DNA from 3 places in the Succinispira mobilis DSM 6222 genome. Region 3 is predicted to be linked to each of the others. Evidence: riboswitches for the same ligand, from Rfam matches in the RefSeq annotation. Region 3 holds a riboswitch; each other region holds the start of a gene.

Region 1 (8,873 bases), 240 kb from region 3:
GGGTTATGGTAAAATAGATGTAAATAAAAATTATTTTTAGGAGAAAACATCAATGCCTAGACCAAGAAAATGGAAAAAAGTTTGTTGTCTACCAGCCAGTGAATTATATGGTCCCCTTAGGAATCAAGGTGAAACGCAAGAAACTATTGTAATGTCAGTAGAAGAATACGAAACTATTCGCTTGATTGACCTAGAGCGGTTTACACAAGAAGAGTGTTCAGAAAGAATGCAGGTATCGCGTGGTACTGTGCAAAAATTGTACACTGATGCGCGGGAAAAATTAGCTACTTCATTAGTTAATGGTCATGTTTTGATGATTGCTGGAGGCGACTATGAATTCTACAATGAACAAGAACGACGCTTAGCTTGTGGGCGGTGTCGACGTAATGCTTGTGGGAAAAATCTACAGAAAAATTTTAATTTGGAGTGTAAAAATAACTGACGGAACATTGTTCCGTCAGTTATTTTTTAAAAACGATGAATAAGATAAACACCAGCTATTAAAAATAAAACGCCTAAAGCGCGTAGTGGGGTGAAGGCGTGTAGTGTATTGCCTAGAATTCCATAATGGTCTAATAATACGGCTAAGAGAACTTGCCCACAAAGTACTAAGCTGAACATATTAGCAAAGCCAATTTTGGGGGAAGCCAATATAGTAATGAATACATAAAAAGCGCCTAAAAGTCCGCCACTGAAAAGCCAGAGACTTAGGCTACTAAAGTTAGTTTGAGTAAGCGAATAGTTACCGCTAGATAATGAAAAAAAGAATATAATGGCCAAGGCGATAGTGCCAATTGCAAAAGAAATTAAAGATGAGAATAGAGGACTATTTACTGCTAGTCGCAACTGAGTATTGATGCTAACTTGCAATGTAAGTGCTAAACCAGCTATAAAAGATAGAAAGTAATAGACTAGAGACATTAATTATCCTCCTTAATATTGTTTTAGACTAATTATAATTGGCGGTTTAGGATTCGTAAAGGACAAAAAGCTAAAAATCACCTACTGTGAAAACTATTGTGCTGGCGATAATGAATATCGTCTTCTTGGTAGTGCGTAAGCTGTTGGTCGAGTAATGTGCTAGCCTTAGTAAGAGAATTATAGCCAAACTTAGCACGTATTTGATCACTTATTGCAACTATACGTGCTTGCTGGTCAGTTGTTTGTTGGGTTTCGGCGAATAGAGAAAGTTGTTCACCGGTTTGAGTCAAGTTTATTAAATTAATACAGCGCAGGCCAAGGCTTCTAACGGGCTTATTCCACAGATAAGTTTCGTTAAAAAGTTGCATGGCCAAAGATAAAAGTTGTTCACTGTGGTCAGTTGCTGTAGCAAAAGTAATCTGTTTGTGCATATAGTCTAAGTGATTGTCTCGAATACTTATTTGCAAGGCTTGCGCTTTTAATTTATTTTCCCGTAATCTTAAAGCAATACTTTCGGCTAAGGTAGCAAAAACTAATTTAACTTCGGCTGCAGTATGAAGGTCACGGGCACAAGTTGTACTGTTCCCCAACGATTTTATTGATTTTTCGTCAGAAATTTTGCTAACTACGGTTTGATCTAGTCCATTGGCATAAAGCCAGAGCATAGGACCCCATTTACCTAATTTAGTTCGGAGAAAGTTTTTGTCAAGTTTGGCTAATTTACCAATAGTATCTATGCCAAATAGTCTTAATTTACTAGCTGTTGCTTTACCAACATAAAGTAGATTTTCTATGGGTAAAGGCCAAACTACATTTTGGAAATTTTCTAGAGTTACTTGGCTGATAGCATCAGGTTTTTTGAGATCAGAAGCTAATTTGGCAAAAACTTTATTAAAAGAAACACCAATGGAAACAGTAAGTCCTAGTTCTTGTTTTACTCTTTGGCGAATTATTTCTGCGATTTCTAAAGGTTGACCGAAAAGATTCTTGGAACCTGTAACATCTAGCCAAGCTTCGTCAATGCCAAAAGGTTCAACTTGATCAGTGTACTCGCTGTAAATTAGACGCGCTTTTTGCGAGAAAAAGTAGTATTGCGAAAAATCTGGTTCAACGATTATTAAGTGTGGGGCTTTAGTTTTGGCTTGCCAAATAGCTTCGCCAGTTTTAACGCCGAGAGCTTTAGCTGGTTCGTTTTTAGCTAAAACAATGCCATGACGCTCTTGTTGGCTACCACAAACTGCTAGGGGAAGATGTTTTAGTTGGGGGCGTTCGAGACAAGCTACTGAAGCATAAAAATTGTTTAAGTCAATATGTAAAATATCAGGCATGAACTAATTGTCACCACCAAACGAACTAATGTTTGGTTAAATTATAGCTTATTGTTCGCAAAATAGCAAATAATGTATAAACTTGATTTGCTTAAAAAAAAATGCTATTCTAAGTAACATGTTAGATATTTACGGAGGCGATAAACTGATGATAAGAAAAATTATAATTGTTATGTGGATGCTACTTGCTTTTGTTAGTAGCAATCAGGTTTCAGCGGCAGGTCAATTGACAATGACAGATGTTGAAAGATATTTGGCGCCGATATATCAAGAGTTCGAAGCACGTGGTTCGAAAGTTAAAGTGGATTTAGAACTAATTACTCCAATTGCCAACTTTAATGCTAAGATTGATGTTTTAGGTGTAGATAGTAAATCTAAAGTTAGCAAATTAGATTATCAAATTGAATTTTTAATGTTAGGTAAAGCTAAAAAAGAGTTTACAATACAACAATACTTAGAACAAAATGGAACAGATCTACATGTATATACTCAACTGGATAAGCAGTGGACTAAACAAATAATTCCTAATCTCATTATAAATGATAAAAAGTTAGCAGAAAAACAAAAGGTTGAACGTTTAGAATTCATAAAATCAGTAGAATTATTAAATTATAATACTGAACAAGTTGAATTAGCAGTAGTTGTGAACACAACTAGGTTATATGATTTAGTGGAGAAAGCTATCTTAGCAGATAAAACTTCTTTTAAAACTCCAGAAGCAAAAACAGAATTTTTGACAGCATATCACGAAATTATGAGTAAAGCTGGAGATATTACTTATAAGGAAAAAATTGATCGGAAGAATAAAGTTATTAATTCGGAAATTGACTTTACTGATTTTACTAGAAATATTGTTAATAATGTTATTGCCAAATATGATAAAAAAATGAAGGATAAAGATAAACAAGACTTAGCTAAATTTTTAGCAGCTTCTAAATTAACGATGAAATCTGAAGTAATTATGTTAGATAAACAAGAAAAAATTAAAATCCCCGCAGAAGTAAAGCAAGTAGCTAAAGAAATTCCGTCTAAAATTCAAAAGTCGAAGGCACAAACAGAGAAAATATAAACTAAAGTCTAAATTAGAAAAATAATATTTAACAATAAAAATAGCTCTGAAGTTTTAGTATTATTACTAACTTTCAGAGCTATTATCATTTTGTGAAAAATAATTGAAAAATATTTAAAGGAAATTATAAGTGATAAAAATAGCTATTGCGACAGTGCCCAAATATAAATTCGCTCCGACTAAAGTAAGTGATGTACCTAGTTTTAGTCCGAAAATGGCAACATTACTTGGCCAGACTCTAGAACATGAATCATATACGTTATGCCCAAAAGCAGCTAAGAGAAGTGTGAAGATTACTTCAGGTGCAGAAAGAAGTCCTTGTGCAAATAAGCTACCAGCTAAACCAATAGCAGCAATTAAAGTAGGTAAGCCAGCAATAATAACCATAACACCAGCAGTAGATAGGGAAAAACTTTGTAAGATTTGATCTAAAGTTGGGGCTAACTGTTCTAACCAAGTTGTTGATAGTAGCAGAGCAAAGAAGAAAGTAACAGGCATGAAAATTACTGCAATAGAGCGAAATTGTAGCCAAGCGCTATTGAGATCTTGAAAAAATGTATCAGCTTTGGAGATGTTGTTTTGGGGTGATACATTGCTTTGAAAACTGAAGTTATTCCAATTTTGATTGATTAGACGTTGCCAAAAAATACCAGTACAAGTAACGATTAGACTTAAGAGTATATGGATAACAATGAAAATGCTACCGAGTTCAATCCCTAAAGAATTTATTAATATTGGCGTAAAATAAAAAGCTGTAAAATATATTCCGGTAGGCAGTGAACCCATAAGATATACTGCTGTAATAGTGTTGGTGCTAAGCTTATTAGTTTTAGCACAATCAGCCAAAAGCGCATTTGCAGCATAGCGATTTAAAAGACAAAGGATAAAAAAAGGACCTAGTTCTTTAGGAATTTTTCCCAACCATGTTAAAGGTCTAGTTAATTTGCTAAAAAAAATAAAAATTTTACCACGCCGTAAAACTACACCACACCAACAACCAAACAACATGGCAGGTAAAGCTGCTTTCCAAATTATAAAAGTTTTTGTACAGGCTAGAAAGATAAAATCGCTATTCATATTTTGTCACCAATAAAAGCTGCTAAATCAAGCTCCATATGCACTGTTTGATGGATATCTTCTTCATCTACAGTTATTTTAAAACCGTTTTTTAACCAAAAATTAAAGCCGCCCGGTAAAAACTTATGTGTGTGCAAATAGAGAAATTTGTAATTAGCGGATAAAGCGAAATCTAGTGCGGAATTAAATAGTTGAGAGCCAATTCCCGAACGCCTAAGTTCGGGGCTGATATAACAACGTCCAATTTCAGCAGCAGTATGAGGTGCATATCTACCCTTGATACAGGATATTCGATCATTATAAACTGAGACAGCAATCGTTCCGACTAGCTGACCGGTTGTTAAAAAAGCTCCTATTAAAGTGTGGCGTTCCGGGAGAAAATATTTTGCCTGAGATTGTTCTAAATCTTGGTATTGATTAGGACTTATCTCACCATTATAAAGCAGTTTACATTGTTGTAGGAGAAAATTTTTAACCGTTTCTATTTCGGAAATTTTGGCTGTGCGAATAATTATTGGTGTATCTTTTATTAACATACGAACTCCTTTTTTTACATTTAATATAGTTAAAACAAAAAAAGGGCACCCTTCATTAGAAAGAGTGTCCTGAATTTAGTCGAAAAGCACAATTTATTAAGGCTAAAAACTTAATAATCATATTTCGCAATCTCCATCCCCATCTTTCGTAGGTAATAGCGGTGATTGTTTAAACAGGCAGTTACTGGCTTGAGATTGTCTGTGAGAGTATGTAATAAACAATCTTTTACAGTGGCGGGACCGCGTCGGAATACACCGAACTTTTCTTTTAGGCCAAGAGGCACCTGTTAAACTTTATTATATAAAATATTTTTTTATTTTATCAAAATTATCATGTATTGTCAATGAAATTGCTGATTTCTAGGAGTTTAAGTTGAGAAATAAGAACAAATATAGAATGAAAAAGAACAATATTCGTAATGTGGAAAGATTAATTAGTAATAATTAGCGCTACTTGTAAATTAAAATTATTGTTGTTATACTCATATAGAGAAAAAAGTTTTTTGGAGGTTGCAAATGGATTTTAGAAGATATTTAAAAGATTATCCTGATAAAAATGGACGTTTTGGAGTATATGGTGGGGCTTATTTACCGCAAGAATTAGAACCAGCTTTTAGAGAAATAGCTGATGCGTATCAAACAATTTGCCATTCTTCTCAATTTATAAATGAATTACGGCGTATTCGCAAAGAATTTCAAGGGCGCCCTACGCCGGTATACCATTGTGAGCGTTTATCTAGAAAACTTGGTAATTGCCAAATTTATTTGAAAAGAGAAGATTTAAATCATACAGGGGCGCACAAACTAAATCATTGCATGGGTGAAGGTTTATTGGCCAAATTTATGGGGAAAAAACGTTTAATTGCTGAAACTGGTGCGGGACAGCATGGGGTAGCATTAGCGACAGCAGCAGCATTTTTTGGGTTGGAATGTGAAATTCATATGGGTGAAGTTGATATTGCTAAACAGGCTCCCAATGTAACTAGAATGAAAATTTTAGGTGCAAAGGTAGTTCCAGTAAGTCATGGTTTAAAAACACTTAAAGAGGCAGTAGATTCGGCATTTGAATCTTACGCTCAAAATTATAAAGAATCGATATACTGTATAGGTTCAGCCTTAGGACCACATCCATTCCCATTAATGGTTAGAGATTTCCAGGCCGTTATTGGCTATGAAGCAAAAGACCAGTTTAAGGAAATGACGGGACTTTTACCAGATTTAGTTTGTGCTTGTGTAGGTGGTGGTAGTAATGCTGCGGGTATGTTTATTCCTTTTCTTGATGAACCAGTAGAAATTGTAGGTGTAGAACCATTAGGACGCGGGAAAACTCTGGGGGAACATGCGGCGACAATGTCATACGGGGAACGAGGAATAATGCATGGTTTTGAAAGTATTATGCTCAAAGATGAGCAAGGCGAACCAGCACCAGTATATTCAATTGCCAGTGGTTTAGACTACCCTTCTGTCGGTCCAGAACATGCTTTTTTGCATGACCTTGGTCGTGTACACTATGAAACAAGTAGCGATGAAGAAGCTATTGATGCTTTTTTTAAACTATCACGTTATGAAGGGATAATACCAGCACTAGAGAGTTCGCACGCAGTAGCTTATGCTATGAAAAAAGCTCAAGAAATGAAACAAGGTTCTATTTTGGTTAGCTTAAGTGGTCGAGGAGATAAAGATGTAGATTATGTTGTTGAGCACTATGGTTATGGTGAAGAATACAAATAATTAATATATAGATACCGTATAAAATAGATACTACTCGAAATAGGTAGTACAAGCTGTTTTATGCGGTGTCTTTTTTATATATAATAGTGAAACAAAACTATACTAAAGAGAAAGGAAATGTTAAAATATATTTAGATTATTTGAAAATATTACGGTTAGAAATTAATATGTATAAAGGAGGGGAATAAATTTATGAATAAATTTATGGATTTTGCCAATCAAGAAGCGATTCGTGGATTCATGCAAGATGCTGGTGGCCCATTTGGAGCTGTGATTGTAAGAGAAGGCAAGATTGTTGCTAGCGCTCACAATGAGGTTTTAAAGACTAATGATCCAACGGCACATGCAGAAGTAAATGCTATTCGTAAGGCGGCAGCAATATTAAATAAGTTTGATTTATCTGATTGTGAGCTATATACATCATGTGAACCTTGCCCGATGTGTTTAGCGGCAATATATTGGGCTCGCATAACTAAGGTCTATTATGGTTGTACGCGTTATGATGCTGCTAATATCGGTTTTGATGATAATGCAATATATGAATATATAAAGTTTCCAGATAAATACCAAGAAAACTTAAGACTATTACCGTTAGATCGGGAACAGTGTTTAATGAGTTTTCAAAAATGGCAAGAAAAACAAGATAGGATTATTTATTAAGCTGTTAAACTTGTTTAATGATAGAAAAATTTTAGTAAATACTTATTATAAAAAATATAGGGGTGGTGTAATTTATGAACAGGTATAAACTTATCTGCATAGGGTTACTTATATTTTTAAGTAATATATTTATTAATAGTGTTTTTGCTCAAGAAAACAATACTTTAGAACAGAAATATTTAAAACAAGAGTGCATAAAAGCAACTATTGTGGCCATAGATTTGGAATTAGCTCGATATAAAAATTGGCTTTCTACAAGCGAAAAACAAGGTAACGAGAAACAAGTGTTGAACTTTCAACAAAGAATAGCAGAGTTGCAGATGGAACGGCAAAGATATTTAGATATGAATGTAGAAGAATATATTTTGCCGAAGAAGGAATTGGTGACTACGAAATTTGAAGCGCCAATAGGAATAGATTCGATTTTATACTTGAAAGAAATGTCAAAACACGGACCATGGTATCATATTGCAGGAATGGAAAATTTGGATTTGAGTTTTGTACAAGAAAATTCTCACTATCAGGTTGGCTTTTATAATATTTATCCACGAAATTATTGGGGGATGAATAGTGCATATATTTATATTAGTGATGTTTCTAGTAGCTTAGAAAATAGGCAGATAAGCGGAGAAGTATTTACACCGAAAAATTTTGTTAATTTCAAAGAAAACTTAGTGCCGGTTAATAATTATAAAGTGTATCTATTAAAAGAAATGAATGCAGATGGCGCTAAATTAGTATTATCTGCTAATAAATCAAAATTTTCCATACAGTTGTCAGCCGAAGACTTGGCTACCTACAAATACATTGAATTTGTAGCTGAACATCGAAGTAAGGTAATAAGTTTGGCGAATTTGCCAGATGAAAACTTGGAAATTATTCTAGAGCCGGAAATGATGGTTAAGAAACCAGCCATTTATTTATATCCGGAAAAATCAGAACAAATTATTATTAAGCATACGTTTAAAGGTAAAATTTTAAATACTTATCCCAAGTACAAGTACTCTTGGCAAGTTATAGCTCAACCTAATGGCATACTTTTAAATTTAGAAGATCAAAGAAGTTATCGCTACTTATTTTGGGACGGGAAGTATTCTTTTTCTGAACAGCATTATAAATACAAGGACGGGTTTTACATTAAAAGAGCAGATTATATAGACTTTTTACAAGAAAAATTATTGCAAATCGGGTTAAATCAACAAGAAATAAACGATTTTATTGTATATTGGTTGCCTGCTTTAAATAATTATGAACAATGTTTTATTCATTTTCGAATTAATGATGATATTGATGGAAGCTCTTTGTTAGAAACCATCCCTAAGGCAGATACGGTTTTAAGACTATTTATGGAATTCAGAGGAATTGCTCTTGCAGATAATATAACAAAATTACCGGAGCAGGAGTTACCGACAATATTGCGGCAAGGTTTTACTCTTGTAGAGTGGGGAGGTGCAGAAATAGGTAGTGAACAATTACAATAAGGGAGGCGAAATCAATGTTAATTAAAAAGCTTTTCTCGTTAACTGTAATTTTTACGTTTGCATTTTTCTG
Region 2 (6,567 bases), 540 kb from region 3:
ATATTAGCCAACTGAGAAATCATTGGTCGACAGCTAATCCGCAAGAATATGTAGCTCAGATTGCTTTGCAAGTTGATTATTTAGATTAAAATAAAGGCTTGACTCTATATGCGGTATATACTCTAGAATGATAACTGGGTTAACCTAAAAATTTATAATGAGGTGATTATATGCATACTAATAAAGAAACTGGACATCCCAAATATGAACTGCCTGATAATCCACACGCTAAGCACCGCTATGCTAGTGCAATGAAACATGTTGAAGCGGCAAAAGCTGCTGGAAAAACAAGTGAAGAAATTCATGAAATATTCCACAAAATTATGGCTTTTGATCCAATGAACATTGAATCTATTCCTACAGATGAGGCTCACAAAAAATATCGTTCAGCAGTTATTCATGCCAAAAAAGCCATGGAAAGTGGTAAAAGTTCTGAAGAAGTACATAAAATATTCCAAGATGTTTTAGCTAGCACAGGAACTGGGCATTGCAAACACTAAAATTTCGTAGTACAATTAAGGTCAGAATACAATAACATATAAAGCTTAATTTGGAGAAGTATGGTGCAAAGCCATCGCGATCCCGTCACTGTAAGATAATTATTATCGAAGCCAGAGACCATTTTAAGTTTATTCTCTTTTGACCTACGAGCGATAGGATAGAGTTAATGTTTGCATAAATTTATAACATTAGTGTCTTTCTGCTTTGCAGGAAGACACTTTTATTTTTAAAATTTTGAGGTGGATATTTTGAAATTAGTAGAGCTAAGCACAGGTGATATTGCATATAGATACGAAAAGAGCATAGTCTTATTTTTTGCAGGTAAACGTAAAGTTCTAAGTACTTCCCTTTATAATGGTGGCTATCGTGAAGAATTAGTTGCAGTTTTTAATCATGATGGGACAATTGGTGCGGGAATTGGTTTTAAAATGTTAGCAGACTCTTATGATGAACACATGCGGCTTATAGCCCAAAAAATTGGCTTGGATCCTAATAAGGTATCCGGAATGGGCACTGCTGCGAACATGGATAATGTGGCTATTTCCATGCTTAAATATGAGGATTTGACGGTTACAGCGATAGTAACAGGCGGAATCGAGATAAATGGTGGGCGGGTAGGTGACCCCTCTGATTTTTATAAACCAACTGAAAAGCCTGCTAAATTGGGCACAATAAATATTATGTTGGTAATTGATGCCGATATGCCAGCTGGCGCTATAGCCAGAGCTTTAGTTACATGTACCGAAGCTAAAACTGCGGCAATTCAAGAATTGCTAGCAGGAAGCAACTATTCTTATGGTTTGGCCACTGGTTCAGGTACAGATCAAACGATAGTGGTTGCCAATTCGATGAGCGCTTTGTATATGGAAAGTGCGGGCAAACATTCTAAATTAGGAGAACTAATTGGAAAAACAGTAATTCAAGCAGTTAAAGAAGCTCTTAGTAAGCAAAGTGGTTTAAATCCGAAAAATCAACATGATGTTTTCAAACGTTTAAAACGTTTCCAAATTAATACCGAATCTTTGTGGCAACAATATTTGCAAATTGTAGCCACCCCTGTTATCAAACCGCAGTTTCTAGAAATTTGTGAAATTTATGCTAAAAAAGAGAGCCTCGTTGTACCGATATCTTTATTAGCACACTTATTAGATCAATTTAACTGGGGCTTGCTTAACGCTACAGAATGTGATTTATGGTTAAATAAAATATTAATGCAGATTGCGACTGAATTTCAAATTGAACTAAAGCTCGAGCAAGCTAGTAACTTAAAAGATTTTTTAACTAAAATTGAAGCAGCTTTATTGCAACTATTAATTGATAAATTAGCAGTAGAACAGTAGGGGAGTAAGAAATTATGAAGAAAATTTTATTTTTAACTAATATAGAACGGCAAATTTGGTTTTGGCAACAAGCAGTAGCCTTGCTTGATTTAAACAAAGTTGCCACAGAATTTAGCCAATGCCAAATTAGTGAGAGTACTCCTTGGGGAAAAGAATGGTTAGCGCTGATAGAAAAACAAGACTTAGTTTTAATAAAATGGATGGGAACTGGCTTAGATTGCAGCTTTTTAAGAAATTTGTCAGCTTTTATGCAACAAGTGAAAATTAAGCATCTTTTTTTAGTAGCTGATGCCGGTCAAGATAATTTAAGTTTGGGACTTAGCAAGGAACAGGAAAATAAAATTTATAAATACTTTAATTATGGGGGCATAAATAATTTTGAAAACTGTTTGTTATGGTTAACCAGTGAAATCTTAGGCGAAAAACAGTTCTATTATGAACCGAAACTTTTGCCTTGGAATGGCATCTATCACTATGCAAGCGAAAATATTTATGAAGACTTAGCCAGCTATCAAGCAAAGTACTGCAGACCCAATAGGGCTACTATTGGTTTAATCTTTTATCGGGATGAATGGATTTTAGGAGATTTATCTTATCAAACGGAAATTATTAAAGCGTTAGAAGCACGAAACTTAAATGTAATTGCTGTTTTCAGTAATGGACAAGCTAACCCCGATATTGATTCAGAAGGTTTGCGCGAGGCTTTTGCTAAATATTTTTATCAAGATACAAAACCGATTATTGACGTACTTATAAATTGTATAAAATTTTCCTTGACAACAACACGAGCTTTAGACTTAGCTGTTCTAGAAAATTTAAATGTGCCGATTTTACAAGCCTATACGTTGGCTAATAATAAGGTTGACTGGGAGAAAAGTTGTGAAGGTATGACGCCGATGGAAATCTCAATCAGTATTAGCTTGCCAGAGTTTGACGGAGTTATTCACTCCATTCCAGTGGCTACTAATGAGAGAACGGACGAAGGTCGTTCCCGTTATATATGTTTACCCGAGCGAATTGAGTTATTAGCACGTAAAGTTGAAAAATGGACAAATTTGAAGTATAAGAAGAATAGTGCTAAAAAAGTTGCTATTGTTTTTCATAATTATCCAGCTTCAAATTCTAATATTGGCAGTGCCGCTGGCTTAGACTCGCCTGAAAGTGTGCGTTTACTATTAAAAGAGTTGGCAAGACAAGGGTATGAAGTGGACTGGATTCCAGAAAATAGTCAAGAATTTATGAAAATACTAACCGCTAATGCAACTAATGATCGCCGCTATATTTCAGAGCGACAAATTGCCGATGCATATGGTCATCTAACTACTGCAGCCTATTTAGATTTTTTCAAAAAACTTGATGAGAAAACAAAGGCGCAACTTACTCTAGATTGGCAAGAAGCGCCTGGGGATGTCTTTAATTATGACGGGCAGTTATTAATTCCTGGGACTATTAATGGAAATGTTTTTATAACAGTGCAGCCACCGCGGGGGTTTGAAGAAGATTCCGGTAAATTAATTCATTCGCCTGACTGTGCACCAACACATCATTATATTGGGTTTTATCATTGGCTACGTGATATTTGGCAAGCTGATGCAGTTATTCATGTCGGTACGCATGGTACCTTAGAATGGTTACCAGGTAAAGGTGCGGGTTTGTCTAAAGCTTGTTATCCAGATATCTCTATTGGAGATATGCCTAATATTTACCATTATTGGATTACGGTGGTTGGTGAAGGGGTCCAAGCTAAACGTCGTAGTGCCGCTTGCCTAATTAGCTATTTGAGTCCACCAATGACAACTTCTGGGACTTATGAAGAATTAGAAGAACTAGAAAAAACTTTAGATGAATATTGTCACTTTAAAATTACTCAACCTGAAAATATTGCTACTTTGCAAGATCTAGTTCGAGAAAAAGCTAGTGCGGCAAATTTAGCCGAAGAAATATTAGAAAGTGACTGTTCGCATTTCGACGATTATGTGGGGAAATTACATAGCTATGTTACGGATATAAAAAATATGCAAATGCGCTGTGGTCTACATATTTTAGGCGAAGCACCACAGTCAGATGAACTAACAGAATATATTTTTTCTTTAACGCGCCTAGAAAATGGCGATATTGCAGCTCTAACAAAAACTTTAGCTACTATTTACGGATTTGATTATTATACTTTGTTAGAAAATAGTAGTGTTATGTGTGCTAAGCGCAACAAAACGTATGGAGTGCTTATTGACGAAATATTTTTGCTAGCGAGACGTTTTGTTGAATATTTGGCAAAACAAGAGTTTATTTTGAGAAGTTGTGAGGAAATTTTCGCTTGGCCTGAATTGAAAAACTGTAATAATTTTGCTAAATCAGAGCTGGAAAAGTTAGCTGGATATATTTGCGAGACAATTTATCCTAATTTGGTAAAAACAAAACAGGAAATTGACAATACCTTACGGGCTTTACAGGCTGAATATATTCAACCGAGTCCAGCTGGAGCACCTAGTAGTGGCGGTGCAGATTTGTTGCCAACTGGTAGAAATTTTTACGGTGTTGACCCTAGAACCTTGCCGACACCTGCTGCTTGGGAAATAGGTAAAAATCTCTCAGAACAGGTAATAGAACGCTATATTGTAGAGGAAGGGACTTATCCGGAGAGTGTGGGCATAATTTTGTGGGCAGGCGCAAATATGCGTAGTCATGGTCAATGCATTGCCGAATTTTTACATTTGATGGGTGTGCGGCCAATATGGCAAAAAGGAAGTTTGCGCGTTATCGATCTAGAGGTAATTTCTTTAGACCAATTACAAAGACCGCGGGTAGATGTAACTGGTCGGGTAAGTGGCTTATTCCGAGATAGTATGCCGGGGGCAATTAATTGGCTAGATAGAGCTGTTAAGTTAGTAGCTGATTTAGATGAGCCACTAGAAATGAACTTTATTCGTAAACACATGTTGCTGGATACGCAAGAATTAATTAATGAGGGCGTAGCTGCGGATTTAGCTTGGCAACAAGCCGGATATAGAATTTTTGGTGATCCACCAGGAGCCTATGGTGCAGGCGTAGGCCAACTTTTAGAGTCAAAGAACTGGACAACAATTGATGACTTAGCAAATGTATATGTCAGATTTTCGGCACATGCTTATGGCAATGATGTCCGCGGTAGCTATCAGCCACAATTATTTAAAAAACGCATGTCCCAGTTAGATGTTACTATCAAAAATGGTGATAATCGGGAATCACATATGCTGAACTCAGATGATTATAATGCTTATCAAGGGGGCATGATTGCTACAGTTCGTTCTTTAAGCGGCAAAAAGCCACGGTCTTATTGTGGTGATAGTACTGACCGTAGTAAAGTTGAAATGCGTAGTTTACAAGAAGAAATGAAAAGAATTTTCCGTGGTGAAGCCGTAAATCCTAAATTTATTCAGGGTATGAAAAAACATGGATATAAAGGGGCTCAAGATATGGCTAACTACCTAGCCCATAGTTATCAATGGGATGCCACCAGTGGGATAATGGAAGATTGGATGTATGAAAAGTATGCGGCTAAATACGCATTTGATAAAGAAATCCAAGATTGGATGCGCGATGTAAATCCTTGGGCGTTACAACGGCTAACGGAAATATTATTAGAGGCCGAACAACGTGGCTTGTGGAACGCAAAACCAGAAACAAAGGCGGAATTGCAAAAAATTTATCTATCTTTAGAAGGAGAACTTGAGGAACGTAATGATGGATAGAAAACAGAAAAAATTTGTGAGATTTTTGTTTATAACTTTTTTAGCTATAATTTTAACTTTCATTTTAACTGCTTGCAAAACAAGTTCAGAGAAAGAACAAAAAGTTGCTAATTTTAACTATCAGGTGACAGATGTCCAAGGAACAGTGGTGAAGTTTGAGAAAAAACCAGAAAGAATTTTGACTTTGGCAATGGGCACAGATGGAATTGTTTTAGGTTTAGTACCACCAACTAGATTAGTTGGCGTAAATCATCTGTTAGATGATCCTAATAGTTCTAACATCGTAGCTAAAGCGAAACAAATCCCAACTAAGATTAAAAATCCTACAGCCGAACAAATCTATGCTTTGAAGCCAGATGTAGTTATTGTCCCGAACTGGGGAAAGGCTGAGATTGTAGATAATTTACGCGATTTAGGTTTAAAGGTAGTGGTTTGTAAAGGGGCAAGTACCATCGAAGAAGTTCAAGAAAATGTACTCTTAATTGCACGTACTTTGGGTGAGGAAGCAAAAGGGTTAAAACTTGTTGAGAAAATGAAAGCAAAATTGCAAGAAATAGATGCTAAAGTAATTAAAATTTCACCTGCACAAAGAAAAAAAGTCGTTTTGATTTCTTTGATGGCTTCATATGGCGGAATAGGTAGCTCGTTTGATGCCATTTGTACGCGGGCTGGAGTAATAAACGGTGTTGCTGAAGCGGGGATTAAAAATGGTCAAATTTTAGGTAAAGAGCGCTTGGTAGAAGTAAATCCTGATTTTTTAATTTTGCCAGTGTATAATGATCATGGTAATTTTGATATTAATAAACATAATAATGAATTTCTCCTAGATCCGTCCTTACAAACTCTGACAGCAGTTAAAGAGCGGAAACTGTATTACCCGCGCGAAGGTTACATCTACAACGTTTCTCAAGATATAGTTTTTGGTGTCCAAGAATTAGCTTACGCCGCTTATGGAGAAAGTTTTACCCAGCCTGCTGATTGTCATCTTTCTGTAGCGG
Region 3 (8,873 bases):
CATTTATCAATTCTCCTCGCCGATAAAGTTCTTCTCTAGGCATTTCCGCCGCACTCAAATAGCGAACTACCTCTTCTCTGTTTAAGTATTTAGGATATTCTATTAAATTTGGCATATCGCCAACTTGTAGCTGTTGAATTAAATAATTATAGCTTTTTATCTCCTCCTTCTCTAAAACAATTTCATTCAAACTTTCCTGTTCTAACCAAACTTTTAAATCTATTTTTTCCGCGACAACAAGACTATTGTTAGAAATAATTATCCCCATGAAAACTAGACTAATAACCACTATTTTTAACATATTATCTTCCTCCTATCAACGAAATATTATATATTTCTATTTGCAAATTATCAAGCTAACAATACTATTAAATTTATAATTATTAATACCATAATATTTTCCACTTAAACTAAAAATAAGCTATTTCCCAGAAAATATTCTTGTATTCTTGTATACTTTTCTATCTCTCTTGCCAAATTTAATATTTTGTTGTAAATTATATATTGTCATCTCAGTACTTCGTTTTTTCATACCAGATATACTCCTCTAAAAATTGCAATACTTAAATTCAAAACTATAAAGATTATTATATCTAATTTTTTTAAAAATTAGATATAATAATCAATTATGCAAAATATTTCAGTGTTGCTAATTGATTTTAAATTTAAAAGTTAAAGAGGAGTGTATTTTTTATGACCATGTTTTTAGGCTTTCTAGTTCTAATTGCTTGCTTAATCGTAGGCGTGCGTTTCGGTGGCTTAGGACTAGCAGTTGTATCTGGTATTGGCTTAACTATCTTCACATTTGTGTTAGGCTTAGTTCCAGGTAAACCACCTATCGATGTAATGTTAACAATTATGGCGGTTGTTACATGTTCTGGTTTTTTACAAGCCTCTAAAGGCTTGGATGTAATGCTTAAATTCGCAGAGAAATTTTTGCGGAGTAACCCCAAGTATGTAACAATACTTGCCCCAATGACAACTTGGTTCTTAACTGTTCTTTGTGGAACAGGACATATTGTTTATACGTTATTTCCAATAATTTATGATATTGCGATTAAACAAAATATTCGCCCTGAACGTCCTATGGCTGCTGCTTCTATTGCCTCACAAATGGGGGTTTGTGCCTCTCCTGCTTCTGTTGCAGTTGTATCTGTAGTTGCTATGTTAGCTAAATCGCCAATTCATTTCGGGGTTATCGAAATTCTTTCTGTTTCTATTCCAGCTAGTTTTTGTGGCGTTTTAGTTGCCAGTCTCTGGAGTATTCGTCGTGGCAAAGACTTAGATAATGATCCTGTTTTCCAAGCTAAAATTGCTGATCCTGAGCAAAAAGCTTATATATATGGAACTTCCGAAAATAGCACTATTGCAACTTTAGCCGATCAAAAACTGCCTTCTTCCGCTTATTTGGCTACGGGAATTTTTTTAGCCGGCATTGCGGCTATTGCTTTATTCGGTAGTTTCCCTGAACTCCTACCGCATTTTCCTAATGCAAAAGGCGCTTTAAAACCACTGTCTATGACCCTTACCATCCAAATAGCAATGCTTTTTATTGCAGCACTAATCATGATTGCTTGCAAAGTTAAAGTTGCTGATGTAACCAACGGTTCAGTGTTTAAAGCTGGAACTATTGCTGTTGTTTCTGTCTATGGTGTTGCTTGGATGGCAGACACTTATTTTGGGGCGTATTTACCCTTACTCAAAAAATCTTTAGGCCAAATTGTTATAGCTTATCCTTGGCTGTATGCTGTAGTTTTATTACTTGTTTCCAAATTAGTAAATTCACAAGCTGCAGCTTTAGCAATTATTGTGCCCATGGCTCTTAGTGTTGGCGTAAGTCCTTTAGTTATTGTTTCCTTTATAACGGCTTGTTATGGTTATTTTATTCTTCCTACCTATCCATCAGACTTAGCCTGCATAGGCTTTGACCGCTCTGGTACCACTGGAATTGGTAAGTTTGTAATTAATCATAGCTTTATCATCCCTGGATTAATCGGAATTTTCACTGGTTGCAGTGTAGGTTATATTTTAGTAAAAATTTTATATTAATGAAATTCCAAAATTTTAAGAGGTAAGATAGAATTCTATCTTACCTCTTTTTATACTACTTCTCTACCACAAGTAATTCTTTAGAATAATCTTTTAGGAGTTCTAACTTTTCCAGCTTATTTTCCCGAGGTAATTGCATCGTAAATTTGTCTATTTTACAAACTTCAACTTGTGCTTTACCCAAACTAGCCGCTAATAAATGCCCCCCTTTAGTTTTGTCTTGCGACAGAAAATGCAAATGATAACCTGGAACATTCACTCCTGCAACATATGCTGGACAATAAAATCCTAAAATTGTGCCCTTTATATTTTTATATTCAAAAACAGGTTGGTTTTTAGTTATTTCAACCAAGGGTTTATATGGTTTTTCTTGACTAGGCACACTTCTTGTTTTTATTTCTTTAAAATCCCCAGATACTTTAATAGCATAAAAATAATTTTTATCACTTACTACTTCATTTAATTTAGTTTGCAACTGTTCATAATTTTCCACATTAAAAATAACCCGACTAATCTCAGGGGTAAAATAAGTTACTGCGGCAAAGGGAGTTTTTACTTTATTAGCTACAAGTTCTACTTTTCCACTTGCTTTTACTTTATAAACCTGTCCATCTAAAAAAATCATTTCTCCATCTAATTTATCGAAAGTTCCTATGCCAAAATCTCCATATTTACTTAATGTCTGCATATCTATTTCCCCGTCATAATGACCACTCAACAAGGCATTTATAGTCGAGACTTGGTACAAACTTTTTAGCTCTTTGGCCTCCGCCCAACTAAAATTTAAAAATACTAAACACATAACTATTATTAATTTAAAACATTTTTTTTGCAATACATTCACTTCCTTGTTATCATTTTTAGATATTTTCAATTTGCCAATCAATAGGCTCTAAACCATGCTTAGTTAAGAACTCGTTAGCCTTGCTAAAATGTTTACACCCAAAAAAACCTCGAAATGCTGATAGTGGACTTGGATGAGGCGCTTGCAAAATCAAATGTTTAGGATTATTTAACAATGAAATTTTTTGTTGGGCTGGTCTCCCCCATAAGAAAACAACTACAGGACGTTCTATTTTATTTACAGCCTTAATTACCGCATCAGTAAATAATTCCCACCCCAATCCTTGATGCGAGTTTGCTTGGTGCGCTCGTACTGTTAACACTGTATTTAACAATAAAACTCCTTGTTTTGCCCATTTTTCAAGATAACCATTATTGGGAACATAACAGCCTAAATCTGTTTGTAATTCTTTGTAAATATTCATCAAAGAAGGCGGAATTGTTTCTTTAGGTGCTACGGAAAAACTAAGCCCATGGGCTTGACCTGGATTATGATAAGGATCTTGCCCCACTAACAGAACTTTTACTTTCTCTAAAGGCGTAAAGTGAAAGGCGTTGAATATATCTTCAGCTATTGGATAAATAACTTTACTATTGTATTCTTTTATTAAAACCTGTCTTAAATTCAAATAATATTGCTTTTCAAATTCTTCGCCAATTACAGTTAACCAATCATTATTTATTTTCGCCATTCATACTGCTCCTTCCTAACCTACTATGCTAAATTTTACTATTGAAAATCATATTTTACAATAGCTTACTTTATCAAAGGTGTTCAAAAGTAAATTGGCAGTCACCCTAATTTTATGTTACAATAATTTTGTTTTGTTTTTTATAGGTAAACATTTTAATGAAAGGACTAATATATGAACCAAGGAAATTTCAGTGGCTTGATGCCTATTATCGTCTTTCTTTTGTTATTTATCGGTAGCGGGATTATTGCAAATAGTTTCTATGCACTACCGACAATTGTTGCTTTTTTAATTGCCTTAGTTATTGCATTTTTACAAAATCGCCGGCTTAACTTCAACCAAAAACTTGCAGTTGTTGCCAAAAGCATGGGCAATGAAAACATTATGATTATGTGTCTAATATTTATTTTAGCAGGAGCATTTTCTGGGGCTGTGCAAGCTGCTGGTGGTGTAGAAAGCACTGTAAACTTAGGATTATCAATTTTACCAGCCAAAATAGCCGTAGCGGGCTTGTTTGTTATTGCCTGTTTTATTTCTTTGGCAATGGGCACTTCTGTAGGAACCATAGTAGCTTTAACCCCTATTGCCGTAGGCATCAGCGAAAAAACCGGCTTTCTCGGTGCAATGTGCATTGGCGCAGTAGTTTGCGGTGCAATGTTTGGAGATAATTTATCAATGATTTCTGATACCACAATCGCTGCCACTCGTACACAAGGCTGTGCCATGAAAGATAAATTCAAAGAAAATTTCTTTATTGTCCTGCCAGCTGCAATTATAACTATCGCTTTATTTCTTTTTTTAGCTTGGAATGCTAATTATCGCATTAGTGAAAACTTAAACTATGATTTACTGAAAATCTTGCCTTACTTAGTAGTTCTAGTTGGTGCACTATCCGGATTAAATGTTTTTTTAATTTTAATCGCAGGCACAATTTTATCTATTATAATAGGTGTGTTTACTAATTCGATTGCTGCAAGTAATATTTTTTCCGTTATCGCGAGCGGCAAAGACGGTACTGGTGGAATTATGAGTATGTATGATATAACCGTTATTTCAATTGTTGTCGCTGGAATCATTGGTTTAGTTAAAGAAAATGGTGGGATTGATTATTTACTTACGACCATAAAAAACCGTGTTCGCAGCAAAAAAGGTGCTGAACTAGGTATCGCTGCGCTTAGCTCCTTGGTAGATATTTCAACTGCCAATAACACTATTGCCATTGTTATGGCTGGTCCAATTGCAAAAGATATCGCTGATGAATATAAACTTTCTCCGAGCCGTACAGCGGCACTTTTAGATATTTTCACTTCTGTCTGGCAAGGGATTATTCCTTATGGAGCCCAACTATTGTATGCTAGTGCTGGCGCTACTGCTGTGGGCTTAACCCTTGCCCCCATTGAAATTCTGCCTTATTTATTCTATCCAATTTTAATGGGAATATTTGCTTTAATAAATATTATCAGCAAAAAAAACACCTAACAATTCATCATCACTGTCTCCATTTGACACTATATTTAAGCTAAATAAGTTACATCAGTAAAATAATTTTTATTATTTTGTTGCTTTTTTTACAAAAATATTTGTGTTTTTTACAAAAAGTAATTTCCAGCTTTACTATATATCTGGTATATGCTAAAATGTCCTTATCTTATTTAGTTTCTTAAAACATAATATTATAGTTAAAGGTGCCTAATTAGGCTTAAATCAAGGGAAGTTCGGTGTAAATCCGACACGGTCACGCCACTGTAAACACAATTTTGTGTAAGTCAGATCGCTGCCTTTAATTTTAGTGCTTTGCCTGCGAGTGACGGGAAAGCAGCTTGATTTATGATTGCTTTTACCTTGTAATTTAAAATCTCCTGCTGCTTACTATAGCAACAGGAGATTTTTATTTTTATATTTTCTAAGGAGGTTTATTTTGAAAAAAAAATTACTTTATAAAATTGGCCAAATATTATTGGTTTTGCTGGGAATTAGCTTTTTAACTTTTGCCTTAACTATGTTTTCACCTGGCGATCCTGTCAAACAAATGATCACCGGTGGCGAAGACTTATTCATCACTGAAGCAGAAGTGGAAGCTCTAAGACATGAACTCGGTTTAGACAAACCCTTTATTTTTCAGTATCTTGCCTGGTTAGAAAAAGCGGTGAGCGGCGATTTTGGTTATTCTTTTATGGCCAAATTACCAGTTACCACAATACTTTGGGAACGCTTACCAGCTACCTGCTTCTTGTCCTTAGCGTCTCTAGGCTTCATGCTAGTAGTCTCTGTCCCTCTAGGAGTTCTCGCGGCAGTAAAACGTAATGGCTTTTTTGATGCTGCAGTTCGTTTTCTAACTTTCTTCGGCATTTCTATTCCTGGATTTTGGTTAGGACTAATGTTACTTTGGTTATTTGGACTACATTTAGGGTGGCTACCTATTGTCGGCAGTCGCGTTGCCTTAGATACAATTATCTTACCGACCTTAACCTTAGGAATTGCGATGTCCTCTAAATATACCCGCCAAGTCAGAACGGCAATTTTAGAAGAACTTAATCAAGACTATGTTATCGGTGCCCGTGCCCGTGGTTTAAGCGAAAAACATATTTTATTTAAAGAAGTTCTGCCTAATGCCATGCTACCTTTAGTTACCCTTTTAGGTCTGTCTCTTGGCTCTTTATTAGGCGGAGCAGCCGTTATTGAAATAGTTTTTTCTTGGCCTGGCTTAGGTCGTTTAGCTGTGGAAGCAATAACCTACCGTGATTTTAATTTAGTTCAAGGTATCGTTCTCTGGATTGCTTTAATTTATATGTGTATTAATCTTCTAGTTGATTTTTCCTATAGTTATCTCGATCCTCGCTTAAAAAAAGGAGGTAACTAAAATGGATAAATTATTAATTGGTTTTAAAACTAATCGTCCTTTTGCAATTTATACAATTCTTACCGTTTTATTATTTACAACAGCCCTAGCAGCCCCCCTAATTGTTCCCTATAATCCAATTGATGCAACCTTGCAAAATGCATTTCAACCCCCTTCGGCAGAACATTTATTCGGAACGGACAAACTAGGACGTGATTGTTTTTCGCGTATTCTCTACGGAGCTAAATACTCCTTAACTGCTGTTTTAGCCTTAGTTACCAGTGTATTTATTATCGGCACTAGCTTAGGAGTTATTTCTGGCTATTTTGGTGGAAAAATTGATATTGTAATTATGCGAATTTCTGATATTATGATTTCTTTTCCAGGGATGATTTTAGCGATTGCTGTAGCTGGAATTATGGGCGGTAGTTTAACTAATGCAATTATCGCCTTAACTATCGTTAGCTGGACTAAATATGCTCGTTTAGCCCGTAGCTTAGTTTTAAAAATAAAAAAGCGCGACTTTATTGAGGCCGCTATTATTAATGGTGGCAAACCAACGCATATTCTTTGGACGCATATTGCCCCCAATATTCTTCCATTAATGATTATTACCGCTGCAACTGATATTGGCAGTATGATGCTGGAGTTAGCAGGTCTATCATTTTTGGGTTTTGGTGCCCAACCACCTACTCCCGAATGGGGCTTAATGCTTAATGAAGGCCGCCAACAACTGCAAACTGCGCCTTGGTTAATGCTCTATCCCGGTTTAGCAATTTTAGTTACTGTAGTAATTTTAAATCTTTGGGGCGATAGCCTCCGTGATGTCTTAGACCCCCGCCAAGAAGATTAAAATATTTATAAAAACAAAGGAAGTGTTTTTTGTGTGTAAAAATTTAAAAAAAGCTTTAGCAATCACCTGTATTGGTCTTATGTCTTTATCTGTTCTCGGTTGTGGTGGCGGCGATAAAAATAAAGCTGCCAACAAAGATACCTTGAAATTTGCTGTAACCAATTTTGCCGATAGTCTAGAACCTACAGATAACTATTTTGCCTGGGTAGTAGTTCGTTACGGTCTAGGTGAATGTTTAGTTAAATTTGATAAACAAATGAATAATACTCCTTGGCTGGCTGAAAGTTGGCAAATCAGCCCGGATAAATTAACTTGGACTTTTAAAATTAATGATAAATCTAAATTTTCTAATGGCAACAAATTAACTGCTGCAGCTGTAAAAAGTTCTCTTGAGCGGGTATTTGCTAAATCTAATCGCGCTAAAACTTTTTTCGAATATGCTGAAATAACTGCTGATGGGCAAACTTTAGTTATAAAAACTACCAAACCTTGCCCGGGATTACCTGGGATGCTTGCCGATCCATTATTTGTAATTATCGACACCAGCGTCAAAGATCGGGATTATGCTAAACAAGGTCCAATTTGTACTGGTCCTTATGTCGTTAAATCTTTTACTAAAGCTAAGTCCATAATGGAAGCTAATCCTAACTATTGGGATGGAACCGTGCCTTTTAAAACCATTGAAATTCCTTCTATTGATGATGCCAATACCAGAGCTATGGCCCTGCAATCTGGTGAAGTTGATATGGCTGTAAATATTGCCCCTGGGGATTTGTCTTTATTTAATAAAAAGGACAAATATAATATAACGGAAATTGCCTCTTTGCGTACAGCTTTAGCGCGCTTAAATGTTGCTACTGGACACCCTTTAAGTGACCAACGTGTGCGTGAGGCCTTAATTTCAAGTCTAGATAGAGAAACTTACAGTAAAGTGCTTTTGAAAAATACTTTCATTCCTGGGAAAGCGCCAATTCCACCTTCTCTTGATTATGGTTTTAATAAACTAGTTGATAAAAATGCATATAATGTAGAGCGCGCTAAAAAATTACTTGCAGAAGCGGGTTGGAAAGATAGTGATGGCGACGGCATTCTTGATAAAGATGGAAAACCTTTGACTCTAAACTTTGTATATTACAGTGGTCGAGCAGAATTGCCAATTTTTGCTGAAGCAACTCAAGCTGATGCTAAAAAGGTAGGCTTTGACATTAAATTAAAAAATGTTGACTACAATGTTCTTGACGGTATGGGGCAACGCGGTGAATTTGACCTAATAATTTCTAATATAATTACTGCTAACACTGGTGATCCTGAAATATATATGAATTGGTATTGGAAGACAAATATTAACGGTAGCAACCCACAAAATGGCGCAGGCTACAGCAATCCTAAATATGATGCCTTAAGCGATAGCTTATCGATCGAATTCGATGCAGCCAAAAGAAAAGATTTAATTATAAGTATGGAGCAAATTCTTATGGATGATGCCGCTGCAATTTTCTTTGGCTATCCTAAGACTAATATGATTAACAGTACTAATATCGTTGGCGCTGAAATTTTACCTGCTGATTACTATTGGATCACTAAAGACATAAAACCA

The links. A riboswitch is a leader RNA that binds a small molecule or an ion and turns the genes downstream of it on or off. The one in region 3 is predicted to bind cobalamin.
Region 1: linked by a shared signal. The riboswitch ahead of SUCMO_RS0106890 (GNAT family N-acetyltransferase) and the one ahead of nikB (nickel ABC transporter permease) in region 3 are both predicted to bind cobalamin.
Region 2: linked by a shared signal. The riboswitch ahead of SUCMO_RS0105510 (adenosylcobinamide amidohydrolase) and the one ahead of nikB (nickel ABC transporter permease) in region 3 are both predicted to bind cobalamin.

The regions. Positions count from the first base shown of each region.
Region 1 covers NZ_KB913028.1:1,454,134-1,463,006, reverse strand. The annotation lists gene SUCMO_RS0106915 (DUF134 domain-containing protein) at 53-442, shown strand; gene SUCMO_RS0106910 (DMT family transporter) at 469-921, opposite strand; gene dinB (DNA polymerase IV) at 999-2,249, opposite strand; gene SUCMO_RS0106900 (hypothetical protein) at 2,398-3,318, shown strand; gene SUCMO_RS0106895 (hypothetical protein) at 3,433-4,395, opposite strand; gene SUCMO_RS0106890 (GNAT family N-acetyltransferase) at 4,392-4,931, opposite strand; cobalamin riboswitch at 5,091-5,234, opposite strand; gene trpB (tryptophan synthase subunit beta) at 5,448-6,662, shown strand; gene SUCMO_RS11630 (nucleoside deaminase) at 6,855-7,322, shown strand; gene SUCMO_RS11010 (hypothetical protein) at 7,397-8,803, shown strand; gene SUCMO_RS0106870 (hypothetical protein) at 8,818-8,873, shown strand, end outside.
Region 2 covers NZ_KB913028.1:1,149,199-1,155,765, forward strand. The annotation lists gene SUCMO_RS0105500 (MerR family transcriptional regulator) at 1-89, shown strand, start outside; gene SUCMO_RS0105505 (hypothetical protein) at 171-500, shown strand; adenosylcobalamin (AdoCbl) riboswitch at 529-667, shown strand; gene SUCMO_RS0105510 (adenosylcobinamide amidohydrolase) at 750-1,841, shown strand; gene cobN (cobaltochelatase subunit CobN) at 1,856-5,569, shown strand; gene SUCMO_RS0105520 (ABC transporter substrate-binding protein) at 5,559-6,567, shown strand, end outside.
Region 3 covers NZ_KB913028.1:1,690,885-1,699,757, forward strand. The annotation lists gene SUCMO_RS0107975 (SH3 domain-containing protein) at 1-301, opposite strand, end outside; gene SUCMO_RS0107985 (anaerobic C4-dicarboxylate transporter) at 694-2,049, shown strand; gene budA (acetolactate decarboxylase) at 2,105-2,851, opposite strand; gene SUCMO_RS0107995 (uracil-DNA glycosylase) at 2,910-3,584, opposite strand; gene SUCMO_RS0108000 (Na+/H+ antiporter NhaC family protein) at 3,759-5,063, shown strand; adenosylcobalamin (AdoCbl) riboswitch at 5,276-5,406, shown strand; gene nikB (nickel ABC transporter permease) at 5,500-6,444, shown strand; gene nikC (nickel transporter permease) at 6,446-7,276, shown strand; gene SUCMO_RS0108015 (ABC transporter substrate-binding protein) at 7,356-8,873, shown strand, end outside.